One region of the Ensifer sp. GW101-20A05 genome, then DNA from elsewhere that is predicted to be linked to it. Evidence: riboswitches for the same ligand, from Rfam matches in the RefSeq annotation. Region 1 holds a riboswitch; each other region holds the start of a gene.

Region 1 (7,362 bases):
AGGTCCGTCAGCCGCTTGAGATCCTCGGCGGCCTTGGAAAGCTGATCGGCCGCCTGGCTCTGGGCCGGCGGCGTGGCATCCTCCGGAACCGCCTCGCCGGCCGGCGGGGTTGCCGTCTGCGCCGGCTGAACCGCCGTCGCGGCCGGCTGGGTGGCAGCGCCGGGTGTCGCGCCGCCGGGTGCCGCGCCTTTGTCAGCGGGCTGCGCACCATCCTGCGCGGGTGCCGCCGCCTTGCCGGCTGGTTGCGTTGCGGTCTGGGCCGGCTGAGCCGGCGTCGCCTTCTGCTCTGGCTGAGTTGCGCTCTGGGTCGTACCTTGTGCCGGTTGCGTCGTGCCTTGCGCCATGACCGGGCCGGCGGCGGCAAGCGCCAGCAGGCAGACGAGAATGGCAGGCAATTTTCCGACAGAACGCAATTTCATGATCCTTGCAGGTTGAGACCATGGTGCGGAATCGCGTCAGTGGTCGTCACAATGCGGTGTGAATACGAAAGACGGCGGAAAGATGCAAAAGACGCCGCCAATTGCGCTCCAGCGCCGGATTTTTCGTCAGAAGCCGGCGCCGGGCTGTGCCAGATAGGCAAGCTCGGCGTCTGTCGAGACGCGGGCCAGGAGCGCATTTCGGTGCGGGAAGCGGCCGAATTGTTCGATCACCTCGCGGTGGCGGATGGCATAGTCGAGATAGTCGGCATCGCCGAGTTCGGTGAAAAGCTTCACCGACATGGTCTGGTCGGTCAGGTTTTCCGAATGCTCGAACGGCAGATAGACGAAGGCGCGCGCTTCCGGCTTGATCGCCATGTCGGCACCGATGCCGACGGCAAGCTTCGCCTCGTGCAGTGCCAGGCAATCGGTCGCGAAGGCAAGCGGCGTGCCGCGATACATGTTGCGCGGCATCTGGTCGAGCAGGATGATCGCCGCCAGCCGGTTCTCCGGCGTTGCGCGCCAGATCTCGCTGACCCCGCGGGCAAGCGCCAGGTGCGATGCCTGGAAACGACGAATGCAGGCCTTATCCAGTTCGCCGCTCATCGTGAACCAGTCGTCATAGGTGAGCTCGCCGAACCAGAAGCTCAAAACGTCATCCGGCGTGCAGATTTCAACTTCGTTCGTCATTTGCTCCCTCGCACCGCTCTTCTGCCGGTCCTGCCCCTTTCGAGGCCTGATCGGGCAGCCATGCATGCGCTACAGCGCCGCGCGTCTTATCAGACGCGCAATGGTCGCTGTAGCACTTTGATTTTCTGCATGTCTTTGTCCTTAAATCGAGTTCGATTCAAGGAGACATGCGCTAAGACATAGGCGCGGACCGGCCCATTTCCATGCATGCCCAATGTCGATGCACGCCTTACGCGCGCCGCGTGAGGATGGCAACAAAGGCGATGCCGCCGACAATGCCGGTAACGACGCCGATCGGCATGTCCTCCGGCGCCATGATGACGCGGGCCACGAGGTCGGCCATGATCAGCGTCAAGGCGCCAAAGAAGGCCGAGAACGGGATGACCCGGACATTGTCGCTGCCGGCAAAGAGCCGCACGAAATGCGGCACCATCAGCCCGACGAAGCCGATCGCTCCGGAAAAGGCCACCATGACCCCGGTCAGGAGCGCGGTGACGACGAAGAGCGTCAGACGGAAGCGGCGCACGGGAATGCCGAGCGTCATCGCCGTCTCGTCGCCCATGGCAAGCGCGTTGATTTCCCGCGATCGGACGACCAGCCAGCCGAGCGAGACTGACAGCACGAGCGCCGGATAGATGAGATGCGGCCATTGCGCCAGGCCAAGGCCGCCGAGCATCCAGAAGATCACCGTGTGCGTCGCCCGCGGATCCCCCAGGAAGATCATGAGATTGCCGATCGACGTCAGCACGAAGGCGACGGCGACGCCGGCAAGCACCAGGCGATCGGCACTGGTGCCTAGAGCGCGGGAAACGAAAGCGACCAGCACGGTTGCCAGCAGCGCGCCGCCAAAGGCAAAGAGCGGCACCGTGAGAAGACCGAGGATCATTCCGGTGTGGAGCAGTGCGACGATCGCCCCGAGCGCGCCGCCCGAGGAGACGCCGAGCAGATGCGGATCGGCAAGCGGATTGCGCGTGACCGATTGCAGCACGGCGCCTGTCAGCGCCAATCCGGCGCCGACAAGCCCCGCCAGCATGACCCGCGGCAGGCGCACGTCCCAGACGATGCTTTCGCGCCCCGCCGACCAGAAGGCCTCGACGCTGCCGGGCGCGAGCTTGCTGGCGACGATCGACCAGACGGTGGTTACCGGGATCGGCGCCGAGCCGAGCGACACGCCCACGGTCACAGTCAGAAGAAGCAAAAGCAGCGCCGCGAACACCCCGACCCCGCCGCGGATCGCCCGAACGGAGAGAACCCGCGAAACGGTAGCGGGACCAGGCGACGTATCCTCAGCCAGCATCGGTTACAGGCCTTCGCCGTGAAAGACCTCGGCGAGCCGGGCAATGGCGTCGATGTTGCGCGGCCCCGGCGTCGCCTCGACATAATCGAGGACCACGAAGCGGTCGTTTTTCACCGCATCGATATTGGCGAAGGCCGGATTGTTCTTCATGAAGGCAATCTTGTCCTCGGCCTTCACCTCGCCGTAGTTGACGATCACCACGACCTCCGGATTGCGATCGATCACCGGCTCCCAGGAGACCTCCACCCAGCTCTTGTCGACGTCGTCCATGATGTTGGCGCCACCGGCCGCCTCGATCATCGCCGTCGGGATGCCGAAGCGGCCGGATGTGAAGGGCTTTTCTTCGCCGGAATCATAGACGAAGACGCGCGTCGGCTTTTCGCGGCCGGCATTTGCCTCGGTGATCGCGGCCAGTTGGCGGCGGTAGCCGTCGACCAGCGCCTCGGCGCGATCCTCGACCCCGAAGATGCGGCCGAGGTTGAGGAGATCGACGAACATGTCGTCCATCGTAGGCTTTTCCCTGGCCATGACATGGATGCAGGATTCGGTCAGTTCGTAGACGCCGATCTTGAACGGCGCCAAGGTCTCGGGCGTCACCTCGCCGCCGACCTTCATGCCGTAGTTCCAGCCGGCGAAGAAGAAATCGGCGTCGGCGTTGAGGAGCACTTCCTTGGTCGGATATTTCTCCGCAAGCTCCGGCAGTTCCTTGACGCCCTCGCGCAGCTTTTCATCCAGCGTCTTCCAGCCGGAAACGCCGGTGTAGCCGACCATGTGGTCCTGCAGTTTCAGCGCCAGCATCATCTCGACCAGATTGACGTCGTTGGCGATCGCCCGCTTCGGCGCGGCATCGAAGGTCACCTCGCGGTTGCAGCTCTTGACGGTGACCGGATAGGCGAGCGCCGGCACAGCAGTGGCGATGAGAAACAGGAAGGCAGAGGAGGCAATGTTGATCTTCATGAAATGGATCCCGAGGAAGTGAAAAGGAGAAACGGGCGGTGCCGGCAACGGCGGTGCTGTGGGCGGTGGCGGTGACACCGAAGGCGGAGGACAGCGCCCGCGGGCTCAGCACCGCGTCGGGTGTGCCAAAGGCGGTGAGCCGCCCCGCCGTCACGATCGCCACGTCAGTCGCGAATTCGGCGGCGAGATTGATGTCGTGCAGCGTCGATACGATCGTCAGCTTCAGCGTCTGCAAGAGCTCGAGGATTTCGAGCTGGTGGCGGATGTCGAGATGGTTGGTCGGCTCATCGAGGATGATGATGCGCGGCTCCTGGGCAAGCGCCCGGGCAATCAGCACCCGCTGTTTCTCGCCGCCCGAGAGCGTCGAGAACTGGCGGCCGGCCAGATGGGCGAGATCGAGATGGGAGAGCGCGTGCTGCACGCGCTCACGGTCGGTGTCCGTCCAGCCGTTGAGCCCCTCCCGCCGCGGGATGCGGCCCATCATCACCACGTCGCGCACGCTGAAGGGAAAATCGCCGGGCATTTCCTGAAGCACGACGGCGATCGTTTTCGCCGCTTCGCGCGCCGAGGTCGACCAGAGGTCGACGCCGTCGACCTCGATGCGGCCCGCATTCGGCTGCACCGCCCGGTAAAGGCAGCGCAGAAGCGAGGTCTTGCCGGCCCCGTTCGGCCCGAGGATCGCAAGCCGGCTGCCCGCCTCGATCGCGAAGTCCATGTCGTCGACCAGCTTCAACCCCGGGCGCGGCCCCCAGCAAAGCCCCTTAACGCGAAGGGCGGCTCCTGTTGCGGTGCAGGTCATGGTCTGATCCCACCCCGGCAGCGCCACGCGTCCATCCCCGACGCACCAAACGCGCTTGAGCGCATGCGTGTCGCACTCATTGGAAATGGCCCGCAACGTCTTCGGAGACGAGCATGGCCGCCGGGATGCGGGCGAGCGTCTTGCCCTTCAGTCCGCGCGGCCGTTCGGCAGCCCGCGTCATGCCGTCGCCGCGCTCCACATAGGTGGCGGCAAAGCGGACGAGATCGTCGATGTCCTCTTCCGGCGAAATGTCGCCAAAGAGATAGGTCGCCTTGCCCGTCGCCTGGAAGGCGATGGTGCAGGGGCGCGTGCATGCCGCCATGCAGACCGTGCCGGCAATCGAGAAATCACTATCGAGCGGCGCGCCGAGGGCGGCAATGCTGCGGTTGAGCCGCTTTATCAGCTCGGCGCCCGGCATGCAGGGGCCGCCGGTAAAGCGGCAATCGGTGCAGACCGTTATCTTATGCTGTCTTGAAGTCGGCTCAGCCATTCTCTCTCTCCGCCGGACTGACGGCAAGAGATGGCGAAGCGGCAGGGTGACGGAAAACCGTCGCGCGAAAGCCAGTTCTTTTCCATCGGAACACCCCGTCCGTTGTGGTTGATCGGTTCGATGGCAGGTCTCCTGGCTCGCGGGTCGCGGCGCATCCACGTCTTCCCGGCCTTTGGCCAGTGACATGGTGTGAATGCGCTGTCCGCTCACAGTTGCGGGGGCAGCCACGGTTTCGGTCCCGTCAGGGTCGTCCGTTCCGTGTTCCCTTTTCAGCCGCTTCCGCATTGTCGCGGACGCAGCACCATCGCGCTCTTCCTCGCATGAATCGGCAGCGGATACAACCGATGGGGTTGGGCGGCCGGGATCTATCAACATGCGGCGTTTCGTCATGTACCGACTGTTATAAAATAACATAACAACAATCAACAAGGAAATGATCCTAAGTCACCCTGCCGGCCGCCGCGGGCGAGAGTCTCGCCTGACGGCGACGACCGGCGTATCCTTGCTCCTTGGCTTGTCGGGAAAGGAGCTCTGCCATGGCTGCCTATTTGATCGCCGATGTCGATATCACCGATGCAGCGACCTTCGAGGAATACAAAAGAGAGGTGCCGGCGACGGAGGCCCGCTATGGCGGGCGTTATCTCGGCCGCGGTGGCGCAACCCGGGTGCTTGAAGGCGACTGGGAACCGCACCGGCTCGTCATCCTTGAGTTCCCGGACATGCAAGCCTTGCTCTCCTGGTACCAATCGCCGGACTATCAGCGCCTGAAGGCGATCCGTGAGCGCTGTGCCAGGACACGGATCATAGCACTCGAAGGCGTCGCCATCTGAAGCGGAGCGCAAGACTGGCCGCAATTGCCGGCCTTGCTCGTGAAACGAACGGATGAGCGCCCCCGTCACTTCAAGCTTCGCGGCGCGCGGATGAAGCAACTGCGGGGGCATGTGCTCCGGGTCCATCGACATGCGGCGTTTCGTCATGTCCATCCGTTATGCGATAACATAGAAATACAATGCCAGAGTTGAATAGCCGGCGAAATCCGCCGTAGTGGGACCGTGTGCCTTCATCGGGACCGGCGCGCCGCCGCCCTCCCGAACTTGCCTTCGCACGACCGCCCGACCCGACGCTTTCGGACCGATGCCGCGCAGCGCTCATCAGCCCCCACTGGCCGCAAAAGCCAGAAATTTAACGTACGTTACGCTCACGTAACCCCAAGGCCGTTGAGAAAATCAGCAGCCGAAGCGACAATTGCCAAAGCTAGGATTGGGCATCGACAAGCCACCGATAAAATCAACTTAGCCGCGCAAGTCCCGAAATGAAGTGATGGCAACGCAACTTTCTACAGGGGATGGCAGTGAATCCAATTGACTTCTTCGTCGAGACGCTTCGGACCTATCCGCCGGTCGCCGTCTTCCTCGCCCTCGGCATCGGTTTCCTGATCGGGCCCATCAAGGTCGCGGGGTTCAATCTCGGAAACGTCACCGCTACGCTTCTGGCGGGTGTTCTCATCGGGCAGCTGGGCATCCAGGTTTCCGGTGATCTGAAGTCCACCTTGTTCCTGATCTTCCTGTTCGCCGTCGGCTACGGTGTCGGCCCGCAATTCGTGCGCGGCTTGAGCACCGATGGGCCGAAACAGATTGCCTTTGCGCTGTCTGTCCTGGTGCTGTGCCTCATCGTTCCCTATCTCTGCGCGCTGATCGCCGGGCTTCCGCTTGGCTACGGCGCCGGCATGTATGCCGGGTCGCAGACGATCTCGGCTGCGATCGGCGTTGCCACGGACCAGATCAATTCGCTCGGGCTGACGCCGGAGCAGGCCAAGACCTTTGCCGACCAGATTCCGATTGCCTATGCGGTCACCTACATCTGGGGCACGATCGGCTCTGCCATCATCCTCGCCCAGCTTGGCCCAAAACTTCTCGGCATCGATCTTCCGGCGGCCTGCAAGGAGTATGAGACCAAGCTCGGCGGCGGCACCGAGAGCAGCGAACCCGGCATCACCCGCGCCTATCATGATTTCGGCCTTCGGGCCTATCGGATCGACGAAGCAAGCGGGCTAACCGGAACGCCGGTCAAGAACCTGCTTCCCGGCATTCGCGTCTTCGTCGAGCGCCTGCGAAGAGGCGATCAGATCATCGAAGCGGATGGCAACACCGTGCTGCAGCCGGGCGACGTCGTCGCCTTCTCGGGCAGGCGCGCCCTGCTCGTCGAAAACCTGGACAGCAAGCTGACGGAGGTCGAGGACAAGGAGCTTCTGAACGCGGAGGCCGAGATCGTCGACGTCTACGTGACCAGCAAGGCGCTGGCCGGAAAGACACTCGCCGAAGTCAGCACGATGGATTGGGCGCGCGGCGTCTATGCCCGCAAGATCGTGCGCTCGCTGGTCGAGATCCCGGTCCTTCCCGGCACGACCGTCGAGCGTGGCGACATCGTCACCATCGGCGGCGCCAGGAGGCACGTCGAAGCGGCGATCAAGGCTCTCGGCTTTGCCGATCGCCCGGTCGAAACCACCGACATCGCCTTCCTCGGCTGGGGTCTGTTCATCGGCGCGATGATCGGGGCGCTGACGATAACGATCGGCGGTATTCCGATCGGGCTATCCACGTCAGGCGGCGCCCTGCTTGCCGGTCTCGTGCTCGGCTGGCTGCGCACCACCTACCCCGCCTTCGGCCGCATCCCGTCGCCGGCGCTGTGGCTGTTGAACACGCTCGGCCTCAAC
Region 2 (7,362 bases), on a different contig from region 1:
GTCTGGCGCGACACGCCGGCTTCGGCGGCGATCTCGTCGATGCTGGCACCGGAAAAGCCCTCGCGGCAGAAGACGTCCGCCGCGGCCTCCAGGATCGAAACGCGTTTCGCGAGTTGTCCTTTTTGCGCGCGGACGTCCGGTGAGGCGAGGCCAGATTTTTTCATGGACTGAAGATAGAGCCCATTGACGATTTAGACAATGCTGTCTAATTTTACATCTGTGTCCAAATTAATGGACTAAGTAGTCAGCGCAGGATGCGTCTCCCAAACGTTCGATCCTGGCACGACCGTCATCTTTCGAGTTTCAATCCCGGCGACAGCGATGTCGGCCCCTGGGCCGGAGCGTTGTCGTGATTTCTGAAAGATCATTGCCATGACAGCGTCCTTCCTTCGCACGGCCATCGTCCTCGGTCTGATTTCGGCGATCGGTCCCTTCGCAATCGACATGTATCTGCCTGCCTTGCCGTCGATCGGCAAAGACCTGGCTGCCGAAACCGGCGTCGTGCAGCTCAGCCTGCTCTCGTTCTTCATTTCCTTTGCCATTTCGCAGCTCATCTACGGGCCGCTTTCCGATATCTGGGGGCGCAAGGCGCCGCTCTATCTCGGCATCGGCCTCTTCACCGTTGCCAGCGTCGGCTGCGCGCTCGCAACCGACATCGAAACCCTGATCGCCTTTCGCTTTCTGCAGGGTATAGGCGGCGCCGCCGGCATGGTTATCCCGCGCGCCGTCGTCCGCGACATGCACACCGGCGTTCAGGCGGCGCGGCTGATGTCGCTGCTGATGCTCGTCTTCAGCATTTCGCCGATCCTGGCGCCACTGGCCGGCAGCGCGGTGATCCAGTTCTACGGCTGGCGCGGCGTCTTCTATGCCGTGATGATCGCCGCCTTCATCGGCCTGATCCTCTTGTCGACCCAATTGCAGGAAACCCGACCCAAAAAGGACCGTGCCGGCAGCAGCGTGGCGAGCGCGCTTGCCGCATACCGCCTGCTGCTTTCTGACCGCAACTTCCTGACGCTCACCTTCATCGGCGGGCTCGGGATCTCGGGCTTCCTGGTTTATCTCGCCAACTCGCCCTTCGTGCTGATCGACCATTACGGGCTGACGCCAACGCAATACAGCATCGCCTTTTCGATGAATGCCGTTTCGTTCTTCGCGGTGTCGCAGGCTACCGGCTGGCTTGGCGAGCGTTTCGGCCTGGTGCGGGTGATGCACCTCGCCGTCGCCGCCTTTGCGCTGACGATGGTCACGATGTTCATCGTCATGAGCCTCGGCTTCAACCAGTTGCCCGTCATGGCCGCCTTCCTGTTCGTCGGCTACGGCGTGCTCGGGCTGGTGATCCCGACCTCGGCGGTGCTGGCGCTTGAGGATCACGGCGAAATCGCCGGCACCGCATCGGCGCTGATGGGCACGCTGCATTTCGTCACCGCCGCCGTCGCGATGATCATCGCGAGCGTCTTCTTCGATGGAACCGCTCTGCCGATGACCGGTGCCATCGCGGCTTGCGCGCTTGCCGCCTTCCTGCTGACGCAGGCAACGATCGGCCGCAGCCGTGTGGTCGCGGCGGAATAACCACACCCCTTTGATGCGCGGAGCCGCCCAAAGACATCATGTCCTCGGGCGGTTCTTCATGTTCCCGCAGGTACCTGGGGTTCCTCAGAAATCCCAGTCCTCGTCTTCGGTCGCGACCGCCTTGCCTATGACATAGGACGAGCCAGAGCCGGAGAAGAAGTCGTGGTTCTCGTCGGCGTTGGGTGAGAGCGCGGAGAGAATGGCGGGGTTGACCTTGCAGGCTTCTGCCGGGAACAGCGCCTCGTAACCGAGGTTCATCAGGGCCTTGTTGGCGTTGTAGTGCAGGAACTTCTTCACGTCCTCGGTAAGCCCGACGCCGTCATAAAGGGCTTCCGTATATTTCGCCTCGTTGTCGTAGAGTTCGAGCAGCAGGTCGAAGGCGAAGTCCTTGATTTCCTGCCGGCGTTCCTCGGTCAGCCTCTCCAGGCCGCGCTGGAACTTGTAGCCGATATAGTAGCCGTGCACCGCCTCGTCACGGATGATCAGCCGGATCATATCGGCGGTGTTCGTGAGCTTGGCGCGGCTCGACCAGTACATCGGCAGATAGAAACCGGAATAGAACAGGAAACTTTCGAGGAAGACGCTGGCGACCTTCTTCTTGAGCGGATCGGCGGAGGCATACTGCTCCATGATCAGCGCCGACTTCTTCTGCAGAAACTCGTTTTCCTCCGACCAGCGATAGGCGTCGTCGACATCGGGCGTCGGGCACAGCGTCGAGAAGATCGAGGAATAGGAGCGCGCGTGCACCGCTTCCATGAAGGAGATGTTGGAAAGCACCGCCTCCTCGTGCGGAGTGATGGCATCCTCCATCAGCTTGACGGCGCCGACGCCGTTCTGGATCGTGTCGAGCAGCGTGAGGCCGGTGAAGACGCGGATGGTGAGCTTCTGCTCCTCCGGCTTCAGGGTCGCCCAGGAGGGGATGTCGTTGGAGAGCGGCACCTTCTCCGGCAGCCAGAAATTGCCGGTAAGCCGGTTCCAGACCTCCAGATCCTTGTCGTCCTCGATGCGGTTCCAGTTGATGGCGCGGATGCGGTTTGCTGGCTTGGTGTGCATGTTCATTTCGTTGTCCTCTCGGGCGTGGACGCCCCTCATCCGCCTGCCGGCACCTTCTCCCCGCTTGCGGGGAGAAGGTGTATGCCGCGCCATCTCGCATAATCTGGGCCGTCAGTGTGGCAGGTACCCTCTCCCCGCAGGCGGGGAGAGGGTTAGGGTGAGGGGCACTTAATGGGAACGCGGCGCTACAACGCGCAGGAAACGCAGCCCTGGACCTGCGTGCCCTCAAGCGCCATCTGGCGAAGGCGGATGTAGTAGATCGTCTTGATGCCCTTCTTCCAGGCGTGGATCTGCGCGCGGTTTATGTCGCGCGTCGTCGCCGTGTCGCGGAAGAACAGGGTCAGCGACAGGCCCTGGTCGACATGCTGGGTCGCAGCCGCATAGGTGTCGATGATCTTCTCCGGCCCGATCTCGTAGGCGTCCTGGTAATATTCGAGGTTGTCGTTGGTCATGAAGGCGGCCGGATAGTAGACGCGGCCAATCTTGCCTTCCTTGCGGATCTCGATCTTCGAGACGATCGGGTGGATCGAGGAGGTCGAGTGGTTGATGTAGGAGATCGAGCCCGTCGGCGGCACCGCCTGGAGGTTCTGGTTGTAGAGGCCGCCTTGCGTGACCGCCTGTTTCAGTTCCAGCCAATCGTCCTGCGTCGGGATGCGGATGCCGGCCGCTTCGAACAGGCCCTTCACCTTCTCCGTCGCCGGCAGCCATTCGGCTTCGGTGTATTTGTCGAAATATTCGCCTGACGCGTATTTCGAGTTCTCGAAGCCCTTGAAGGTCACGCCCTTCTCGACCGCCAGCCGGTTGGATGCGCGGATGGCGTGATAGGTCACCGTGTAGAAATAGATGTTGGTGAAATCGATGCCTTCCTCGGAGCCGTAGAAGACGCGCTCGCGGGCGAGGTAGCCGTGCAGGTTCATCTGGCCAAGGCCGATCGCGTGGCTGTCGTCATTGCCCTTCTCGATCGAAGGCACGGAAGAGATGTGGCTCATTTCGGAGACGGCGGTGAGCGCGCGGATCGAGGTCTCGATCGTCTGGCCGAAATCCGGACTGTCCATCGCCGCGGCAATGTTCAGCGAGCCGAGATTACAAGAGATATCCTTGCCCATCTTTGCGTAGGAGAGGTCGTCGTTGAATTCGCTCGCCTCGCTCACCTGCAGGATTTCCGAGCAGAGGTTGCTCATGGTGATGCGCCCGGCGATCGGGTTCGCCCGGTTCACCGTGTCCTCGAACATGATGTAGGGGTATCCGCTCTCGAACTGGATTTCGGCAATGATCTGGAAGAAATCGCGCGCCTTGATCTTCCGCTTGCGGATACGAGCATCCTCGACCATCTCGCGGTACTTCTCCGTCACCGAAATTTCGGTCAGCGGCACGCCGTAGACGCGCTCCACGTCATAGGGCGAGAACAGATACATGTCCTCGTTGTTGCGGGCGAGCTCGAAGGTGATGTCCGGGATGACGACGCCGAGCGACAGCGTCTTGATGCGGATCTTTTCGTCGGCATTTTCCCGCTTGGTATCGAGGAAGCGCATGATGTCCGGGTGGTGGGCATGCAGATAAACAGCACCTGCCCCTTGGCGGGCGCCAAGCTGGTTGGCATAGGAGAAGCTGTCTTCAAGCAGTTTCATGACAGGGATGATGCCGGAGGACTGGTTCTCGATCTGCTTGATCGGCGCGCCCATCTCTCTGATGTTGGTGAGCGACAGCGCCACGCCACCGCCGCGCTTGGAGAGCTGCAATGCGGAATTGATCGCGCGGCCGATGCTCTCCATGTTGTCCTCGACCCGCAGCAGGAAGCAGGAGACGAGCTCGCCGCGTTGCTTTTTACCGGCATTGAGGAAGGTCGGCGTCGCCGGCTGGAAACGCCCGGAAATGATCTCATCGACGAGATCGCGGGCAAGTCCCTCGTTGCCGCGCGCCAGTGTCATGGCCACCATGCAGACGCGATCCTCGTAGCGCTCCAGGTAGCGCTTTCCGTCAAAGGTCTTCAGCGTATAGGACGTGTAGTATTTGAACGCGCCGAGGAAGGTCGGGAAGCGGAACTTCTTCCCATAGGCGTGGTCATAGAGATCGCGGACGAAGTTGAAGGAATACTGGTCGAGAACCTGCTGCTCGTAGTAGCCCTCGGTCACCAGATAATCGAGCTTCTCCCTGAGGTTATGGAAGAAGACCGTGTTCTGGTTGACGTGCTGGAGGAAGTATTGTTTCGCCGCCAGCCGGTCTTTGTCGAGCTGGATCCGTCCCTCTTCATCATAGAGGTTCAGCATTGCGTTCAGCGCATGATAGTCCAGCGCCGCTTCCGTCGCCTTCAGGGGGCGTTCGAGTGTTGAGACGTCCAAAATCGTTCCATCCCGTTTCTGACATTGGCGACGTCCTCCTCTGTTCCGAGAAGCTCGAACCGGTAGAGGTAGGGCACCTGGCACTTGGCCGCGATGACGTCGCCGGCGATCCCGTAGGTCGCGCCGAAATTGCTGTTGCCCGCAGCAATGACGCCGCGGATGTGAGAGCGGTTGCCCGCATCGTTGAGGAAGCGGATGACCTGTTTCGGCACCGCACCCCGGCCGTCATCGCCGCAATAGGTGGGCACGACCAACACGAAAGGCTCGGAAACCGTAAGTGAAGCCTTACTTTCTTTGAGCGGTATGCGCGCTGCGCGAAGGCCGAGCTTTTCGACGAAGCGATGGGTGTTTTCCGAGCGGCTGGAAAAATAGACGATCAGGCCCACCGCCCGTCTCCTCTAGGAAAGCGCGCTGATCTTGTCGGGGCGAAAACCCGCCCAGTGTTCGGGGCCGGCGACGACGACGGGAAGCTGCATGTAGCCGAGGCCCTTGACCGTTTCGAGCGCGTCTTGGTCGATGGAGATATCAATGACCTCGTAGTTGACGCCCTGGCGATCGAGCGCTCGGTAGGTCGCGGTGCATTGGACGCAGGCGGGCTTGCTGTAGACGGTAACGTTCATTTCTTCCTCGTTTGGTCGGCTGGATGAGAGCATGAGAAGGCGCACGGACACGCAGCCGCGATCCGGCGAAATGCAGGGCTGTCATGGCTGTGGCTCGCTCGGATCTGGACGCCCGGGCATGCCTCTTCGTCAGCTGCGCGGGAAACCGCGCCTCTTGATTGGCGAGCGATAGAATTTCAATGACGCGGACATGACTTCACCCCGAAGCTTTCGACAGGCTGCCGGGGAGATGTCGAGACGATCAGGCAGGCTCATCCTGCCGCACGACAGCGCCGTGCGTCCTATCAGACGCGCAAAGATCGCTGTAGCACTTCGATTTGCTGCATGTTTTTATCCTTAAATCGGCGACGATTTAAGGAAACATGCAGTAGACTCAACCCCTCCGGACACCCGCCCGTGGACGTTTGTTGCTCGAGGCAGGTCTCCTGGCTCACGGGTCTCAGCTTCCATCCCGACCTTCCCGAGGCCTCATGCCTCAGTGGTCCAATTCCGGACAGTCGCTCGCCGTCTACAGTTGCGGGGGCAGCTACGGCATAGCCTAGCGAAAACTCGCCGACGCACCGTATTCCCGTCTTAGCTACTCAATCCCTGCGAATCGAGAGAACCTCGAACACTAGATATAGTAGTTCATCGCAAATCTGCGTCAATAGGTTCGAGGTGCCCGAAGCCGGGGTGAGAAGGTGATTTCTTTCGCCGTGTGGATAACAAGGAGTAAACGGCGGGAGGCGGCGAAACCTGTGGGTGAAGAACTTCTCGGCTTTGAGCCCCGCGCTCGCTCCGTTGCGATCACTTGCGAAGGGGCTTCGGCACGCCGCTTTTAGAAACGCCACGCCGGATCTCTCCCGAATTCGGTCCGCGGGCTGGGAAGGTGGCAGATCACGATAACTGCGCTGTGTCTTGCCTCTGCGCTCCGTCAATCGCAGAGCGACATGCTTATGTCTTTGTTTTCTCCGGGCTGGGCTCGAGGCGAAGCCCTTGCCATTTGCGGCGCGTCGCCGCAATCCCGCTCCGGCGAGGGCGGTGACCTGCGCGGATTGTCGTCCTTCGGCCAATGCCAAGGATCGGCACCATCGCCGACGCGCGCCCGGATGGTCTCCTGATCTCGCGTCAGCCCGATATCCTTCAGCTGGAATTCGCTGAACGTATCGATGGCGATGATTGGGTTGAGTGCGTTGCCGGCCCAGTTCAGGGCATGAAGGATCGTTGATCGCACTGCGCTAAGCATTGCTATCCTCTTTGTTTTTGCTGTTGTGTTCACGAAAAAAGTGAGGATTTTTGCTGCTTCGCGCAAAGCGATTTCTCGCATGCTGGCATAAAGAATGCTTATCTCAGGGCCATGAGCAAGATTCCTCCCATGAGTGCCGTGCGCGCCTTCGAAGCGGCCGCCAGACATCTGAGCTTCACCCGCGCCGCCGACGAGCTCGGCATGACGCAGGCGGCGGTCAGCTACCAGATCCGGCTGTTGGAGGAGCGCATCGGCACGCCGCTCTTCGTTCGTCTTCCGCGCGAGGTTCGGCTGACGGCGGCCGGGCGGCAGCTGGCGCCGAAGGTGACGGAAGCGATCGACCTTCTCGGGGCGGCCTTCTCGGAGATTGCCGACAAGACCGAACACCACCTGCACATTTCCGTGCTGCCGACCGTCGTGTCGAGCTGGCTCGGCCAGCGGCTCGCCTCGTTCCAGACGGCCCATCCGAACATCAGCATCCGGGTGCACATGTCGACCGAGCTGATCGACTTCAAGCGTGACGCCATCGATCTCGTGGTGCGCAGCGGCAACGGCG
Region 3 (7,362 bases), on a different contig from region 1:
CCGCGCTTGAAACACGTCGCTGCGGTGCTTGTGCCGCTGGCCCTGGTCGGTGCCGATCCTTCGCTGGCATCGACCGTGTGCGACCGGCTGAATACCCGGCTTGCGCAACTGCCCGACATGGTCGCCACCACTGCGGATGCCCGGGACTATGCCAGCGCCATCTCACGACAGAATATCGAGCTGCGCCGGGCGAAGAACGACCGCCGCCGCGCGGGCTGCGGTGGCGGCAGCGTCGTCACCTTCGATGGCGGCGACCCCGACAGCTGCGGGGAGCTCGACAGCCTCATCGCCGAGATGGAAGACAATCTGCGCATGCTGAAGTCGGAGCGCGAGCAGATCGTCGCCGGCGGCAGCGAAGACAGCCGCCGCCGCATCCTTGCCGCGCTTGAAATCAACGGCTGCTACAGCGACAGCGAGGAGTTCGCCAGCGTCGAGCCCGAAGAGCCCGAAACGCACCGCAACATCATTGCCGACCTGCCACCTGAGGACGCCTACGGGCCGATGCTCGGGCATAACGAAGACAGTTATGCGCCGCAGGATGGCTATTACCGCGGAACGTTGCGGACCATGTGCGTGCGCACCTGCGACGGCGCCTTCTTTCCGATCTCCTCGGATGCGACGCCGGCCGACTTCCCGCGTGACGAACAGGCCTGCCGGGCGCGCTGCCCTGGCGCCGAAACGGAACTCTACTTCCACGATATCAACACGGAAGAGAGCGAACAGATGGTCTCGGCCGTGACCGGGCTACCCTATACCGAAATGCCCAATGCGTTTGCCTATCGCACCCGCGGCATCAGCAAGCCTGGCATGTGCGGCTGCCAGATGCCGCAGACTGCCGCAACCTCGCCGAAGACGACCGGCACCAAGATCGGCGACGATCAGTCGTCCATCGTCGTGATCGAAACCAAGAAACCGGCGGACACCACGACCGCCAAGGCGCCGGCCGAGGAGCGGCCCTACGACCCGTCCAAGAACAAGGTGCGCGTCGTCGGCCCGACCTTCCTGCCGCAGGAAGAAACCTCGATCGACCTGAAGCACCCGAAGGGACCGGCCTATCAACCGGTCCAGAACTGATCCTGGCGCCGCCTTAAAGCGCGTCGCGATCTTTTAGATTCGCTCATTGCACTTTAAGTTTTTGATACTTCGCACGTCGTTATCGCAAAACCGCTGCGCACTTTTGCGAGACGGGTTTTAGGAACTCTCGCCGCAGTTCCCCCAGCCTTCCTCAAACACCAGCTCTTCCAGCGGCAGGCGTTGCCGCCATCCCTTCACCGCCAGTTCGGGCTGCTGGTAAAGGCGATCGACATAACCGAGGCAGAGCCAGGCGACGATCTCGATATGATCGGGAATGCCGAGGATCGCCTTGATCTCGGCCTCGTGAAAGATGCTGACCCAGCCGACGCCAACTCCTTCGGCGCGGGCCGCAAGCCACAGGTTTTGCACGGCGCAAACCGTCGAATAGACATCCATCTGCGGATTGTGCGTGCGGCCGAGAACGACGGCGCCGCCGCGCGTGCGGTCACAGGTGACGCAAATGCTGAGCGGTGCTTTGCGAATGCCTTCGAGTTTTAGCGAGCGGTATTTGGTCTGCTGCTCTGCCTCGAACATCAGCGCCGCCTCATCATTGGCGCGGCGAAACGCCTGCCAGACGCGCTCGCGCGTTTCTGCCCCCCGCACCAGTACGAAATTCCAGGGCTGCATGAAGCCAACCGACGGCGCACTGTGCGCCGCCGTAAGCAGGCGTTTCACCAGATCGTCGGGAAGAGGCTCTGCCAAGAATTCGTCGCGCACGTCGCGGCGTGTTTCGATAGCGCGGTAGACAGCCTCCCGCTCATCCAGCGAGAAGGCACCGGCAGCCGCAAGGCCGCCCTTCGGTTCAGTCAGCATCGTTCGATCCCCAACAATGCGAAAACCTCCCGCCGTCCGCGCGGGGTTCGGTCTATCTCGCCAGGCCGGTCTTCTGACTTCGGTTCAACCGGTCGCCTCACCTTCCCAGATCGATTTAAGATCCAGTGGCAAAACCTTGAATCAATTCAAGGCACTTGTAGAGGCGACCGTCCCCGTCACAGCGTTGGGCACGTTCCGGAATGACACCGGATTCCCGATTCTCCCGCTTGCGCGGGCACCTGACGGCGTCATAAGGGCACAGCCACTAGCGAAAGACAAGCGCCCGTCAGAGCGGGATGAGGAAAAGTGCACGCAGTTTTCCGCCCGCATTCCGCTCTAACTTCTAAGGACCGATCACGTTTATGATTTTGGATCGATCCGACCCAAAATCATCGTGATCTAGAGCGGCGCCACCGGATGGGGCGAACCGTCATAGCCGCCCCAGACCGATTGGTCGAAGCAGATCACCGATCCGGTCATCAGCCCGGATTCCGCCGAAGACAGGTAGGCGCAGGCTCGCGCCACCTCGGCCGGATCGACGAGCCTGCCGAAGGGTTGGCTGGCGGCCGCCTTTTCGAGCCAATCCGCGGCAGCGCCGTGAAATTCGCGCTGGATGCGGTCCTCGCCTTCGGAAGCCATCCAGCCGATATTCAGGCCGTTGACGCGGATGCGGTTGCGCAGAAGCGCATAGGCAGTGTTCTTGGTCAGCGTCTCCAGAGCGCCTTTCGACGAGCAATAGGCCGCAATGAAGGGCTGCCCGGCCATTGCCGACATCGAGCCGATATTGACGATGGTGCCTTCCGTTCGCTCGCGCCGCATCACCTTCACCGTCTCCTGCATCAGGAAGAACGGCGCCCGCACATTGATGGCGAACATCCGGTCGAAGAGTTCCGGTGTCGTGTCCAGGATCGTGCCGCGATCGGTGATGGCGGCGGCATTGACCAGCGCATCGACCCGACCGAATTCCGCATCGCAGGCGGCAACGACCTTGCGCGCGTCGTCCACCTTTTCAAGATCGGCCTCGACATAGACCACTTTCGCGGCGCTGGCCTTGCCGATTTGCTCGGCCTTCGCCCGCCCCTTGGCGGCGTTGCGCCCACAAATGACGATGCCTGCCGCACCGCGTTCGGCGAATAGGCCGGCGATCGTTGCGCCCAGCCCTTGCGTGCCGCCGGTGACGATGGCGATCTTGCCTTGCATCTGTCCGTTCATCGAGTTCCTCCCTCGCAAATGATGATGTGAAACAGCTACGGCTCAGGAGCGAAATGCGCCGGGAGCCTGTCAATTGTGAGACTGACCCGTCAACTCAGCTTGCGCTTCGCCTGCGCGTCGAGTGAGGCCCGAAAATCCTGCTCGCTTGCTCCCGCGGCAAGCGCCTCGCGCATCAACTGCGCCTGGGTCTTTGGCGCCAGCCCGCCAAGCGGCGGATCGCGGTCGAGATTGGTTGGGAAGGAATAGCCCTCGGCGCAGGACGCGATGGCATTGGCCGCTTCTGCATTGGTCAGTTTGCCCCCGCCAAGCAAAACCTTCAACGCCGGATAGAGCGTCGCGCTCATCGTCAGCCGATCGACCGTTTCCATCGCCCGGCCAAAGGCCGAGGACACCTGCAGCAGGTTCGCCACGCGACGGATGTCGGTGGAGCGGTTGTTGCCGGCGGCGTGGAAGAGCGCCGGATTGAAGAAGACCACATCGCCCTTCTCGAGCGGAAGCTGGACATGATGCTCGTCGAAATAGGCTCGGAACTCGGGCCGATTGAGCGCCAGATAACCCGGCACATAGGTCTGGCTATAGGGCAGGAACAGGGTCGGCCCGCTTTCAAGCGGCATGTCGCAATGGGCGACCGCGCCCTGCAGCGTCAGCACCGGCGAGAGCTTGTGGACATGCGCTGGATAGCGCTCGATCACCGCGGCGGTCTGGAAGCCGAGATGGTAGTCCCGGTGCGCCGATTGTGCCGCGCCGCCCGGATTGACGCGGTTCACCTGCGCCGTCATCTGGTAATTCGGCCCAAGCCAGGCTTCGCTGACAAGCGCAATGATGGCATTGCCGTAGTAGGCGGCAAAATTCGCCGGCGCCTTCAGGCAGTGCTTTTCCAGCGAGTTCCAGATGCGATCATTGGCGCCAGGCTTGGCGAAGTGGTCGCCGCCGCCGCTGTTGCTGCGATGCTGCTCCTCGATGATCTCGTCGAAGACGGTGCTCGCGACATCCACCGCGGCGGTATCGGCAAAGGCGCGCTTGAACACCGCCACACCCGGGCCGGTCGCCAGCGCCTCACAGATTTCGGCAAGCACCGCCCGCCGCGTTTCTGCATCGCCGCAGGCGGCAATCAGCTCGTCGCTGTTGTAGATCAACACGTTCTGGTCGCAGCTCGAAGCATAGGGATAGTCGGCCAGGCTGGTCCGGCGCTCGACCTCCGCCCGGAACGCCTCGATATCGCAGGCCGCTTCGGTGAGCCAGATGCGCTCGATCCGCTGCCTCGCCCTGTTGTCGGTCTTCATCGCGTTTCCTCCTCCGGAACATCTTGATGGGCACGACTATAGGCGGCGGCAAAACATGATATAGAGCAGGAATCCATCAAAAATCCATCAGGAGAGCAGCGGCGGTGGCCCATCCCTTTCTGGTCAAGGACATCGCCTTTCAGGCCGGTCTCAGCACCGCGACGGTCGATCGCGTACTCAACGAGCGCCCGGGTGTCCGCCGCCAGACCGTCGCCAGGGTTCGCGCAGCCATCGAGGAACTGGAGAAGCAGCAGGCGGGACTCGACATTCAAGGCCGCAAGTTCGCGATCGATATCGTCATGGAGGCGCCGGAGCGCTTTACCGATGCGGTACGACGGGCCTTTGAAAGCGAAGCCATGACACTGGCGCCGACGAGCTTTCGCTGCCGTTTTCACTTCGCCGAGACCATGCGGCCGCAGGACATCGTGCAACTGCTCGGCCGCATCCGCCTGCGCGGAACCGACGGGCTGGTATTGAAGGCGCCGGATGTGCCCGAGATCGTTGGCGCCGTCGCACGCTTCGAGACAGGCGGCATTCCCGTCGTGACGCTGGTGACCGACCTTCCCAACTCCCAGCGCACCGCCTATGCGGGCGCCGACAACCGGGCGGCCGGAGAAACGGCTGCCTATCTGATTGGCGAACGCTTTGCAGGTGCCGCGGCCACGGTCCTCGTGACGCTATCCAGCGGCCGCTTCCGCGGCGAGGAAGAGCGGGAGATCGGCTTTCGCCGAGTGCTGCGTCAGCACTATCCGACAATCAGGATCGTCGAGATCAGCGAGGGGCATGGTCGCGATAGCGAAACCGGCGCGCTGGCGGACGCAGCGCTCGCCGCCAACCCCGACATCAATGCCGCCTATTCGATCGGCGGCGGCAACCGCTCGGTGCTGGCAGCCTTCGATCGTCTCAACCGCAACTGCGCGCTCTACATCGCCCATGATCTCGACAATGACAATCTGGCGCTGCTGCGCGCGCGGCGCATTCATTTCGTCCTGCATCACGACCTGAAGACCGACGCGCGCACGGCCTTCCGCACCATCATGCTTTACGGCCGCGTGCCGTCCGCCGCAGTCGGCCCTCAGCTTTCGGCCGTGGTGGTCATCACGCCCTATAACGTACCGGAGTAGAAAAATCGCCCAGGCCGCTTGGCCCGGCGGTTGGCTGCTCGCCGGTGGTTTCACCCGGCAGCACCGTATCGTCAGCGGTATCGACGCGGTTACGGCCACGTCGCTTGGCAAGATAGAGCGCCTCATCTGCCGCCAGCAGCAAGGCACGCGCGGTCAAACCATGGCGCGGCGCGAAGGCGATGCCGGCGCTGCCGCCGACGACCAGCAGCTGGCCGTTGAACCCAACCGGTGTCTGCGCATCGGCGACAAGACCGGCCGCAAGCCCACGGGCTTCGGCCTCGCTGCAATCGCCGAGGATGATTGCGAACTCGTCGCCGCCGAGCCGTGCCACAGTACCCTTGGGTCCGGCGCGGTTTCGGAAACGCTCGGCCATAGCGACAAGAACAGCGTCGCCTGCCGCATGACCATAGCGGTCGTTGACCGCCTTGAACGCGTCGAGGTCGGCATAGACGAGCGTGAACGGGTGCGTCTTTGCCTTCAACAGCGCCGCTGCCAGCATGTCGTCGAAACCGCTGCGATTGAGCAGCCCCGTCAGCCGATCGTGCTTGGCGAGATGCCGGTTGAGCGCCTCGCTCTGCTGCAAGGCGGCAAAGAGCGTCGAGAAGCGGAAGGCAACGAACGCCATCAGTAGCGCTGCGACGATTGCCATCACGATGACGCTCGGTAGCAACTCGGCGCGCACGAACCCGCCAGGAGATTGCGGCATCCAAGCCGCCACCAGACAGGAGGCGTCGGAACAGCGGCCGACCGATGTGTAAACGCTGCCCTCCGGCCGCTCGGTCAATGGCACGAAAGCAAGCCCCCGGACGCCCAAACGCGCCGCGATCTCTCGCGTCATCTTGGCCGTCACCGGTCGCACCGAAACCATGAGCACCGGTGCCCGGCGCTCCGCTGGAACGACCAGCGTTTCCGGGATGACCGCCTGCACCACCGCGACGCTCATGCGCCCGTCGATCTCACGCAAGTCCATGGCGTGGATCCCGGGTACGGACGGCATCAGCGATTGCGGGTCGGGCGTCACGACATCCAGCACGTAGGAGCCGTGGTTGTTTCTGAGCACATTATCGTAACGGCGTTTGGCCTCGTCGAGCAGGTCATCGACCTCTTCGAGCGGGACACGGGCCGTCTCGCTCGGCACGGCAACACCGTCCTTCAACACAGTCGACGTGCTGTGATCCACGTCCGTCATGATCAGCCAGGAGAAGCCGTAGTCTTCCCACAGCCAGCCCGACAGCTCGTCCGCAACGAATGCGTCGCTGAAGTGCCCCTTGGCCAGTTCTTCGTAGGTCTTGTCCCAGAAGGAAAGCTGCGCCTGAAACTGAACGACGGCATCCATCTGGTGGCGCAGTTCGGTTGCCACCAGCCGGCGCTCCGCCGAAAGGCCGAAGCGATCCGCCTCGGCGACGGACCGATCCAGAACGAAAATGAGGCTCGCGATGATCAGAACCGCGACCAGCGTGCAGGCGGCATGGATCGCCCAAACCGTTCTGCTCCGCTTCGCCAGCCGCAAAGTCTTGTCCATGATGCGATCGCCCCCTCGTCCGGCCGGCTGTCGCGCGCATTCTCGCGCCTCTCCAAGCGCGATACGCAGCCACGGCGGCCAACTTGGGCAGCACCGTAGCGATCAAAATCAAAGTTTGGCTTAAATAAGCTGGTGTTGAAATACTTAACGATTTCAACCGGCTGAATCCGCCAGCAATCAGCAGTCGCAGGCGGATTACAGGGAGCGCAAACCAATGTCAGCGCTCCCCATTTGGACGGAGCGTTCTATTTCGGAACGGCTGCCGGGCGCAGCAATGCGATGACCTCCTCATTGCCCTTGTCACGCGCCAGATCTCGTATCGAGGGGCCCGCGA
Region 4 (7,362 bases), on a different contig from region 1:
TTCTGGCCGAAGATGCGGTAGGTGCCGTCGTCGCGGCGCTCGGCGCGGGTCTTCAGCACGCCGAGATCGGAGCCGGCATGCGGCTCCGTCAGGTTCATCGTGCCGGTCCATTCGCCGGAAACCATCTTCGGCAGATAGGTGGCTTTCAGCGCTTCCGAGCCGTGCTTTTCCAGCGCCTCGACGGCGCCCATGGTGAGTGTCGGACCAAGCGCGAAGGCCATGGAGCCGGCGTTCCACATCTCCATGGCGGCGACATGCAGCATGTGCGGCAGGTTCTGGCCGCCGAATTCTTCTGGAGCCGTCAACCCGTTCCAGCCGCCAGCGATCCAATTGTGATAGAGGTCACGCCAGCCATCCGGCGTCTCGACCTTTCCTTCGACCAGACGCGAGCCCTGACGGTCGCCGACGTCGCCGAGGGGCGCCACCTCCTCCGTCGCGAATCGGCCCGCTTCCGACAGGATGGCATCGACCAGATCTTCGCCGAGGTCGCCGAGCGCACCCGATTGCAGCGCGTCGCCCATGCCTGCCACGTGTTTCAGCGTAAACGCGATCTCGTCGACGGGTGCCTTGTACATGATGATCCTCCCAGATAGCCAGGTCGCGCAGGGCGCATCCTCGTTGCGCCGAACACTATTGATTTTTACGTAAACGTCAACGTCAATTGCCGCACTCTGCCACGACGTCGCGCCGCTTCGACTGTAACAAAACTGTCATCAACGGCGCATAGAAGCCAAGGCATAAGGCTTTTGCCAAGGCGTTCAGATGAACCTGATTTCCCCCGAAATACCCGGCATCGTCTGGGCCTATCGTTTCCTGCCAGGCGAAAGCCGCTGCCAGCGCATCGCCACCGACGCTTCGGTCGACAGCCTGCTGACAGGCGAAGGATGGGTCTGGGTTCATCTAGCGCTCTCCGATGCACGCACGCCTGCCCTCATCGAGCGGATCGGCAACCTTCCGCCACTCGCGGTCACCGCGCTGACCAGCCACGACACGCAGGCCGCGATTACGGTTTCGGATGATATCGTACACGGCACGCTCGTCGACTTCGAGCGCACCTTCGATGCCGTGACCAAGACGATCGGCTGGCTGCATTTCGCCGTCAGCGACCGGATCATCTTCACCACCCGTCTGCATCCGTTGCGCAGCATCGACCGCGTCAAGGCGGCCGTGGAGAAGAGCACGAAATGTGCCCGCCCGATCGACCTCTTCGAGATGATCGTGATCGAGTTCCAGCGCACATTGATCTCGCTGGTTCTGGAATTGACCGAGGAACTGAACGTCATCGAGGATCATGTCTATGGCGCGGCCGGACATCGCCAGCAGCCAGGCCTTGCGCCGCTCCGCCGCACGGTGGTGCGGCTTCATCGGCATCTGCGCACGATCCTGGCTTTGCTGAGGCGGGCGGCCGCCTCGGATGAAGACGAGGTGCCCCCCGGTTTCATCGACGTTGCCGAGCGGCTTTCCGACCGGCTCGAGGCGGTCGACCGCGACGTCTTCGCTTTGCAGGAACGGGCACGACTGCTGCACGAAGAAATCGACAGCAAGATCTCCTCGGAAACCAACCGCCACCTCTACATCCTGTCGCTGATGACCGCATTCCTGCTGCCGCCGACGCTCGTGACCGGTTTCTTCGGCATGAACACCGGGGCGCTCCCCTTCGCCGACGGCACCGGCACGCTCTATGCGGCGCTGTTCATCGCACTTTCCATGGCCTTTGCCTGGTGGATCCTCAGGCGGATCGGCATTCTTTGAATGTCAGAGAAAAGGCCGGCAGCGAAAGCCCCCGGCCCTGCTCACCCCTTAGCTATAGGGCGAATAGCACTGCTGGCGCGGGCCGCCATAGGGCTGATAACTATTGTCATAGGCCCTGTAGGACCGGTACCGGTTGGCGCACCATTGCACATGGCGGCTGCCGTAGACGGGAGCCGGACGCTCGTAGCGCGGCGGCTGGGCGATTGCCCCGCCGATGATCACGCCGGTGCCGAAGGCGGCCATCGGGTACCACCAACCGTTATAGTAACGGTATCCCGGACGGCGGTAGTTATAACCGCGGTAGCCATTGTAGTAGTAATAGTTGCCGCGGCGTTCATACCCCGGCCTGCGATACTGAACGTTCGTCGCCTCGTTCTGCCGCTCGACGCGAGGCGGCGTCGGCATGAACGCCTGCGACGGGGCCGCGGACGTCATCAGAACTGCCGCGGCAATAATCGCAGAAAACCACCGGCTCTTCCCGGTCTTCAGCAAAGTCTTCATCAAAACCTCCATAACCGAATCCACGCTCCGCAGGGTGCCAAAAAATCGGGCGACCACGGGAACTTCAGCCTCTGCGTGATTTCACCCGGTTCGCTGCAAACCGGGGATGACCCTCAGCCGGGAAATCCGAAGCCAACCAGCAACGCATAAGTCACCGGTTTTGTTCCATCTTCAGGCATCGCGGCTGCTGCGGATCAGCAGCTGCAGATCGGCAGCAGTGACGGCTTTGGCGCATTCGTTCATCCGCCTGTCGGCGTCGAAGGCATCACGCGACACACCAATATTATGCAAGGCATTGCTCATATACAGCCGGAGGTCGGTATACTTTCGCGCGCCGCTCCAGCACAGTCCGCCTCGGGGGCTGGGATTTACGATACATTAACGATACTGTCGGCAATCTCAGAGAATGGCAAAGCGGTATATCTCCACCACAGGGATGATTCTGCGCCTCGCGACCTTTCTAGGTCTGGCTTTCGCGGCGGCGATCGCACGCGCCGGTGAACTGGAGCCCTGGAAGACCAAGTCCAACGCCATCATCGTCGATGCCTATGAGATGAACAGCATCGACTGGGAAACGATGCTCGCGGACAAGCGCATCTCCGGCTTCATCGCCAAGGCCTCCGACGGCCTGCCCGAAAGCTTCTCCTGCACCGGCGACCACAACGGCGACACCTTCAACCACTGCAAGACCATGTGGCGCAAATACGCCGTCAGCCGCGAACTCTACCAGACCCGGCGCATGATCGCCCGCACACACGGGCTGCTGTGGGGTGCCTACCATCTCGCCCGTCCTGGCAATCCCGTCGACCAGGCAAACCATTTCCTCGACTACGCCGAGCCGCGCGACGACGAGTTGATGGTTCTCGATCTCGAGGGCATCGATGCCGACAAATACATGTCGCTAGAGGATGCCGCGATCTTCGCCGGCCACGTCAAGACCCGCACCGGACGTTATCCGATCCTCTATACCAACCACATCACGGCCAAATATATCGCCGCGCACCGCGCCAAGCACCGGCTGCTGTCGCGCCTGCCGCTCTGGTACGCGCGCTACAAGCCGGATATCCGCCAGGTCTTCCCGATGGGCAATTGGGAAAGCTATGCGTTGTGGCAGTTCTCGTCCGGCATCAATTGCGGCAAACGGCGTTGCCCCTACCGCGTGCCAGGGACGCTCGACGATATCGACGTGAATGTCGCTGCAAAGTCGCCGCTGGCGCTGAAAGCGATTTGGGCGCAGGGTGCCTTGCTGCCTGAAAAGCCATTGCCGCTCACCCTCGTTGCTCAAGCCGAGCAGGGGACGGGCATGCACGCGGTCGCACGGGCCTCCGCAACGCTTGGCGAGCCGCTGCTTGTCAGCCGTGCCGGTGCCACGAGCGGCGCCGGCAGCGGCGTCGACAGGCTGGTGACGGGCTCGATCGACTTCGCTCGCCACGAGCGCGCCCTACAGGTGGCGGTCGCCGCCGATGACGCGGCACAGGGCGGTTGTGGCAGCGCAGTTGCCAATGCCGACACGCTACGGCGCGTTGCAATCAAGCCTGCGCCCTGCAACACGCCCTGATCCTTCAGGCTTCGATCTGGACATCTCCCAGCGGCCGCGAGCAGCAGGCGAGGATGTAGCCCTCGTCGACCTCGTCATCGAGAATACCGCCATTGTGGTTCATCTCGACCTCGCCCGCGACCTTCATCACCCGGCAGGTGCCGCAGATTCCGCCCTCGCAGGCAGCGCCGATCCTCACACCATTGGCACGCGCCGTCTGCAGGATCGTTTGGCCGGGTTTCGCCTCGACCTCCTTGCCGCTCATGGTGAAGGCGACCTTGGCCGCCTGAACCTCACCATCATCGCCGGCACCGGCGCGCACGGCGATCTCTTCCGCGGCAGGTGCTGCCGCCGGCTGGAAGCTCTCCTCGTGATAGCGGGCCATGTCGAAGCCGGCTGCCTTCAGCATCTCGCGCACACCGCGCATGAACGGTTCCGGACCGCAGCAGAACACCGTGCGCTCCTGGAAGTCGGGAGCGAGCAACGGTAGCTTGGCACCGTCGATGCGGCCGCGCAGGCCATGCCAGCCGTGACGCGCCTCGTGCCCCTCGACGATGAAGCCGAGGTTCAGCCCGGACATCTGTGTCGCCAGAACCTCGAGCTCCGAGCGAAACAGAAGGTCGTCCGGCCGGCGAGCACAGGAGATGAAGGTGACATCGGTCTCCGGCACGCAGTCGGCCATCCAGCGCGTCATCGACATCATCGGGGTGATGCCGGATCCGGCGGAGATAAACAGGTACTTTTCGCCGGGATGACGGACGAAGCTGAAATCTCCGAGCGGTCCAAAAGCCCGGAGCTTCATGCCCGGCTTCAGGTGATCGAACATCCAGCGGGTGCCGACGCTGTCGGCCTGCGCCTTCACCGTGACGGCAATCGACAGCGGTCGCGATGGCGTCGACGACAGGGTGTAGGTGCGCATGACCGGTTCGTCGGCGACCGGCAATTCGAGGGTGACGAACTGGCCGGGCAGATAACGAAACCAGGCGGGCTTCTCCGCACGGAAGGTGAAGGTCATGACATCGGCGGTTTCGACAACCGCCGATGTGCATTCGAGCATCTGCTGCCGGTCGATCCAGACATGCAGTTCGTCGAAATGATGGAAGGAGGACGCCATCTGCATGTCAGGCGACCTTTGAGAGCGGAGCCGCATCGCCCTGCAGGCGCTGCTCCATGAACTTGCAGTACCATTCGACGAACTGCATCACGCCACCCTCGTGCTCCGGCGAATACGGACCGGGCTCATAGGCCGGCGAGCGGATGCCGAAGGCATTTTCCTCGACGATCTGGCGATCCTGGTCGTTGGTCTCGGTCCAGACATGAGTCAGATCCTCGAGCGTGTAGTCGACACCTTCGACCGCGTCCTTGTGGACCAGCCACTTCGTTGTCACCTGCGTGAGTTCCGGCCCCAGCGGCAACACGCGGAAGGTGATGGCGTGATCCGAAAGCACGTGGTTCCAGGTCGTGGGGTAATGGAACATCAGGAGCGTGCCGATCTGCTTCTGCCTGACATCGGCCGACAGCGCCCTTTTTACGGCGGGCGCACCCGACATGGTGTAGCTTTCGGCATTATCGACCAGCGGCATGCGCGCGGCGCGGAACTGGCCGGTCGGCGACATCCGGAACTCGCTCGGCAGGCCCTCGGCCTCGCACTTCGCCCAATGGGCGGCAATCACCGGATCGTCCTTGGCGCCCTGCACCCCGGTCGCGGTCGGCGCTTCCGGATAGGTCCGGCAGAGTTCGGGGTGATTGGCGGCGCAGTGGTAGCACTCGCGGTTGTTCTCCCAGACGAGCTTCCAGTTGCCCTTTTCGATGATGGTGCTTTCGAAGGCGACCTTGGTCTCTCCCAGCCGGTGCGGCGCGAGGTAGGGGAATGCCAGCTCGCGGAAGGCGGCGAAATCCGCCGGCGTCTCCGACAGGTTGATGAAGATGTAGCCGCCGACCGTTTCGCAATGGATCTGCTTCAGGCTGTGGGCTGCCTTGTCGAAGTCTTCGCCCATCTGGCGTGCGAAGAGCAGCGAGCCGTCGAGCTCGTAGGTCCATTGATGATAGGGACAGACGAGCTTTGCCGAAGAGCCCTTGTGCTGCGTGCAGACGCGGGAGCCGCGGTGGCGGCAGGAGTTGTGGAGCGCGCGGATCGTGCCCTGGCGATCGCGGGTGATGACGACCGGATAGTCGCCGACCTGGACGGTGAAATAGTTGCCGGCCCGCGGGATTTCGCAATCGTGGCCGATGAACAGCCAATCCCGATACCAGATGTTTTCCAGGTCCTGCCGGTAATAGTCGGGGTCGATGTAGAAGGCCCGATCGAGGCTGTAGCCGTCACGCCGGCCCTTCAGCTTGCGAAGCATATCGGTCTTGGTATCCATGTCCTGTCCTCATGCGCCATGTTTCGGAGAGGCAGGACAGGAACCCGCATGGGCGCACGCCCATGCGTTTTAGGCTCCGATCCGGCTGCCCGCCGCAACCCGTTACGGTTATGTCTGTCAAGGCTGGTTTCCGGGCTCAGGAGCCGTCCTTCGAAGGACCAGCCCGGCGCCTTCCCGGACGGAAAACCGTCCAGTGGCCTTTTGCCGAGCCTTTCGCTCCACCACCGTTGCGGGGGCAGCGCCGGGATTTGACCGGCTTCCCAATTCTCCGCCTTCCCCTTTGGAAGACGACACCTTGAGTAAGGATATGTAAGCGCGGAAGGCGCCTCGGCAGGCGCCGGATAGCGACATTCAATTCCAGAATGACGACACGATCGAAACCGCCTTTTGGAAACGGATGCGAGAATTTTTCACTTTATAAACATATAGATAGATCAAAAATTGGGCAGATTCCGGCTTTTGTGACTGACATGACGCAGACACAGGAAGGCTTCGCCCGTTTGCGACATTCCCATGAATGTGCAGGGGCATCTTCCGCGAACGAAAGGAAATCCTTCATTAACCATAAGCCACTAGGCTTGCCGGCGGACGAAGATGTCCGGCAGGCAGATGGCACACTGACGATCATGGCAAAGTTCAGATATTACGACGCTGCGGCCGAGAAGCCGCCGGCGGTCATGCCGAAGACGGCCGTTCACACCGAGTTTCTGCGCACCGGCAGGATCAACCGCCGGCAATGGCTGCCGAGCGAGCGACGGTATCTGAGCTACGAAGAAGTCGCGGACAGGACCGGCAAGAAGCTCGCGACCGCCGGTGACACGACGCACAAGCGGATCAACGGCTTTCATGCCTCGATCCAGTTTCCCAAGCTGATTTTTCACCGCACGCTCGTCGGCAAGCCGCATCTCGGCTATTGCCATGTGACGGCGGCGCGGACGGCGGTCACGCCTTCCAAGGACATCACCTGGTCGTTCTACTTCGCCAATTTCTTCAGCGACCTTGGTGATGAGACGCATTTCTTCGACCGTATCCAGAGCGGCTATTCCCGCATGTATTTCGCGGTCGCGATCGAGCCGAACGCCGAAGACGGACAGATGGTCATCAACCGCAACGTCCGCGACAACGGGCTCCTCTTCCGCACGGACGACCCCAAGGTTGCTCTCAAGAACGTGCTGATGCTGGGTGCCCGGGACTCCGCGCTGCGCC

The links. Region 1 has a riboswitch for cobalamin ahead of AC070A_RS00840 (DUF1636 family protein). Riboswitches for the same ligand answer to the same signal wherever they lie in the genome.
Region 2: another riboswitch for cobalamin. It lies ahead of nrdH (glutaredoxin-like protein NrdH); the one in region 1 lies ahead of AC070A_RS00840 (DUF1636 family protein).
Region 3: another riboswitch for cobalamin. It lies ahead of bluB (5,6-dimethylbenzimidazole synthase); the one in region 1 lies ahead of AC070A_RS00840 (DUF1636 family protein).
Region 4: another riboswitch for cobalamin. It lies ahead of AC070A_RS13265 (aromatic ring-hydroxylating oxygenase subunit alpha); the one in region 1 lies ahead of AC070A_RS00840 (DUF1636 family protein).

What each region holds. Positions count from the first base shown of each region.
Region 1 covers NZ_JBWKZT010000001.1:157,332-164,693, forward strand. Annotated here, with positions in the region: gene AC070A_RS00815 (mechanosensitive ion channel domain-containing protein) at 1-419, opposite strand, end outside; gene AC070A_RS00820 (DUF924 family protein) at 546-1,106, opposite strand; gene AC070A_RS00825 (FecCD family ABC transporter permease) at 1,336-2,403, opposite strand; gene AC070A_RS00830 (ABC transporter substrate-binding protein) at 2,407-3,204, opposite strand; gene AC070A_RS00835 (ABC transporter ATP-binding protein) at 3,131-4,075, opposite strand; gene AC070A_RS00840 (DUF1636 family protein) at 4,236-4,649, opposite strand; cobalamin riboswitch at 4,755-4,970, opposite strand; gene AC070A_RS00845 (DUF1330 domain-containing protein) at 5,186-5,479, shown strand; gene aspT (aspartate-alanine antiporter) at 6,001-7,362, shown strand, end outside.
Region 2 covers NZ_JBWKZT010000002.1:146,828-154,189, reverse strand. Annotated here, with positions in the region: gene AC070A_RS05785 (TetR/AcrR family transcriptional regulator) at 1-164, opposite strand, end outside; gene AC070A_RS05780 (multidrug effflux MFS transporter) at 373-1,569, shown strand; gene nrdF (class 1b ribonucleoside-diphosphate reductase subunit beta) at 1,654-2,628, opposite strand; gene nrdE (class 1b ribonucleoside-diphosphate reductase subunit alpha) at 2,808-4,961, opposite strand; gene nrdI (class Ib ribonucleoside-diphosphate reductase assembly flavoprotein NrdI) at 4,931-5,347, opposite strand; gene nrdH (glutaredoxin-like protein NrdH) at 5,360-5,581, opposite strand; cobalamin riboswitch at 5,980-6,205, opposite strand; gene AC070A_RS05755 (hypothetical protein) at 6,495-6,974, opposite strand; gene AC070A_RS05750 (LysR substrate-binding domain-containing protein) at 6,936-7,362, shown strand, end outside.
Region 3 covers NZ_JBWKZT010000018.1:26,065-33,426, forward strand. Annotated here, with positions in the region: gene AC070A_RS29445 (DUF2865 domain-containing protein) at 1-1,074, shown strand, start outside; gene bluB (5,6-dimethylbenzimidazole synthase) at 1,192-1,887, opposite strand; cobalamin riboswitch at 1,934-2,145, opposite strand; gene AC070A_RS29455 (SDR family oxidoreductase) at 2,287-3,099, opposite strand; gene AC070A_RS29460 (phytanoyl-CoA dioxygenase family protein) at 3,189-4,382, opposite strand; gene AC070A_RS29465 (LacI family DNA-binding transcriptional regulator) at 4,487-5,506, shown strand; gene AC070A_RS29470 (sensor domain-containing diguanylate cyclase) at 5,481-7,028, opposite strand; gene AC070A_RS29475 (ankyrin repeat domain-containing protein) at 7,274-7,362, opposite strand, start outside.
Region 4 covers NZ_JBWKZT010000004.1:292,786-300,147, reverse strand. Annotated here, with positions in the region: gene AC070A_RS13295 (acyl-CoA dehydrogenase family protein) at 1-575, opposite strand, end outside; gene AC070A_RS13290 (transporter) at 763-1,752, shown strand; gene AC070A_RS13285 (BA14K family protein) at 1,801-2,253, opposite strand; gene AC070A_RS13280 (hypothetical protein) at 2,425-2,556, opposite strand; partial or broken gene AC070A_RS13275 (glycoside hydrolase family 25 protein) at 2,660-3,670, shown strand; gene AC070A_RS13270 (FAD-binding oxidoreductase) at 3,816-4,910, opposite strand; gene AC070A_RS13265 (aromatic ring-hydroxylating oxygenase subunit alpha) at 4,912-6,156, opposite strand; cobalamin riboswitch at 6,261-6,469, opposite strand; gene AC070A_RS13260 (DUF6656 family protein) at 6,783-7,362, shown strand, end outside.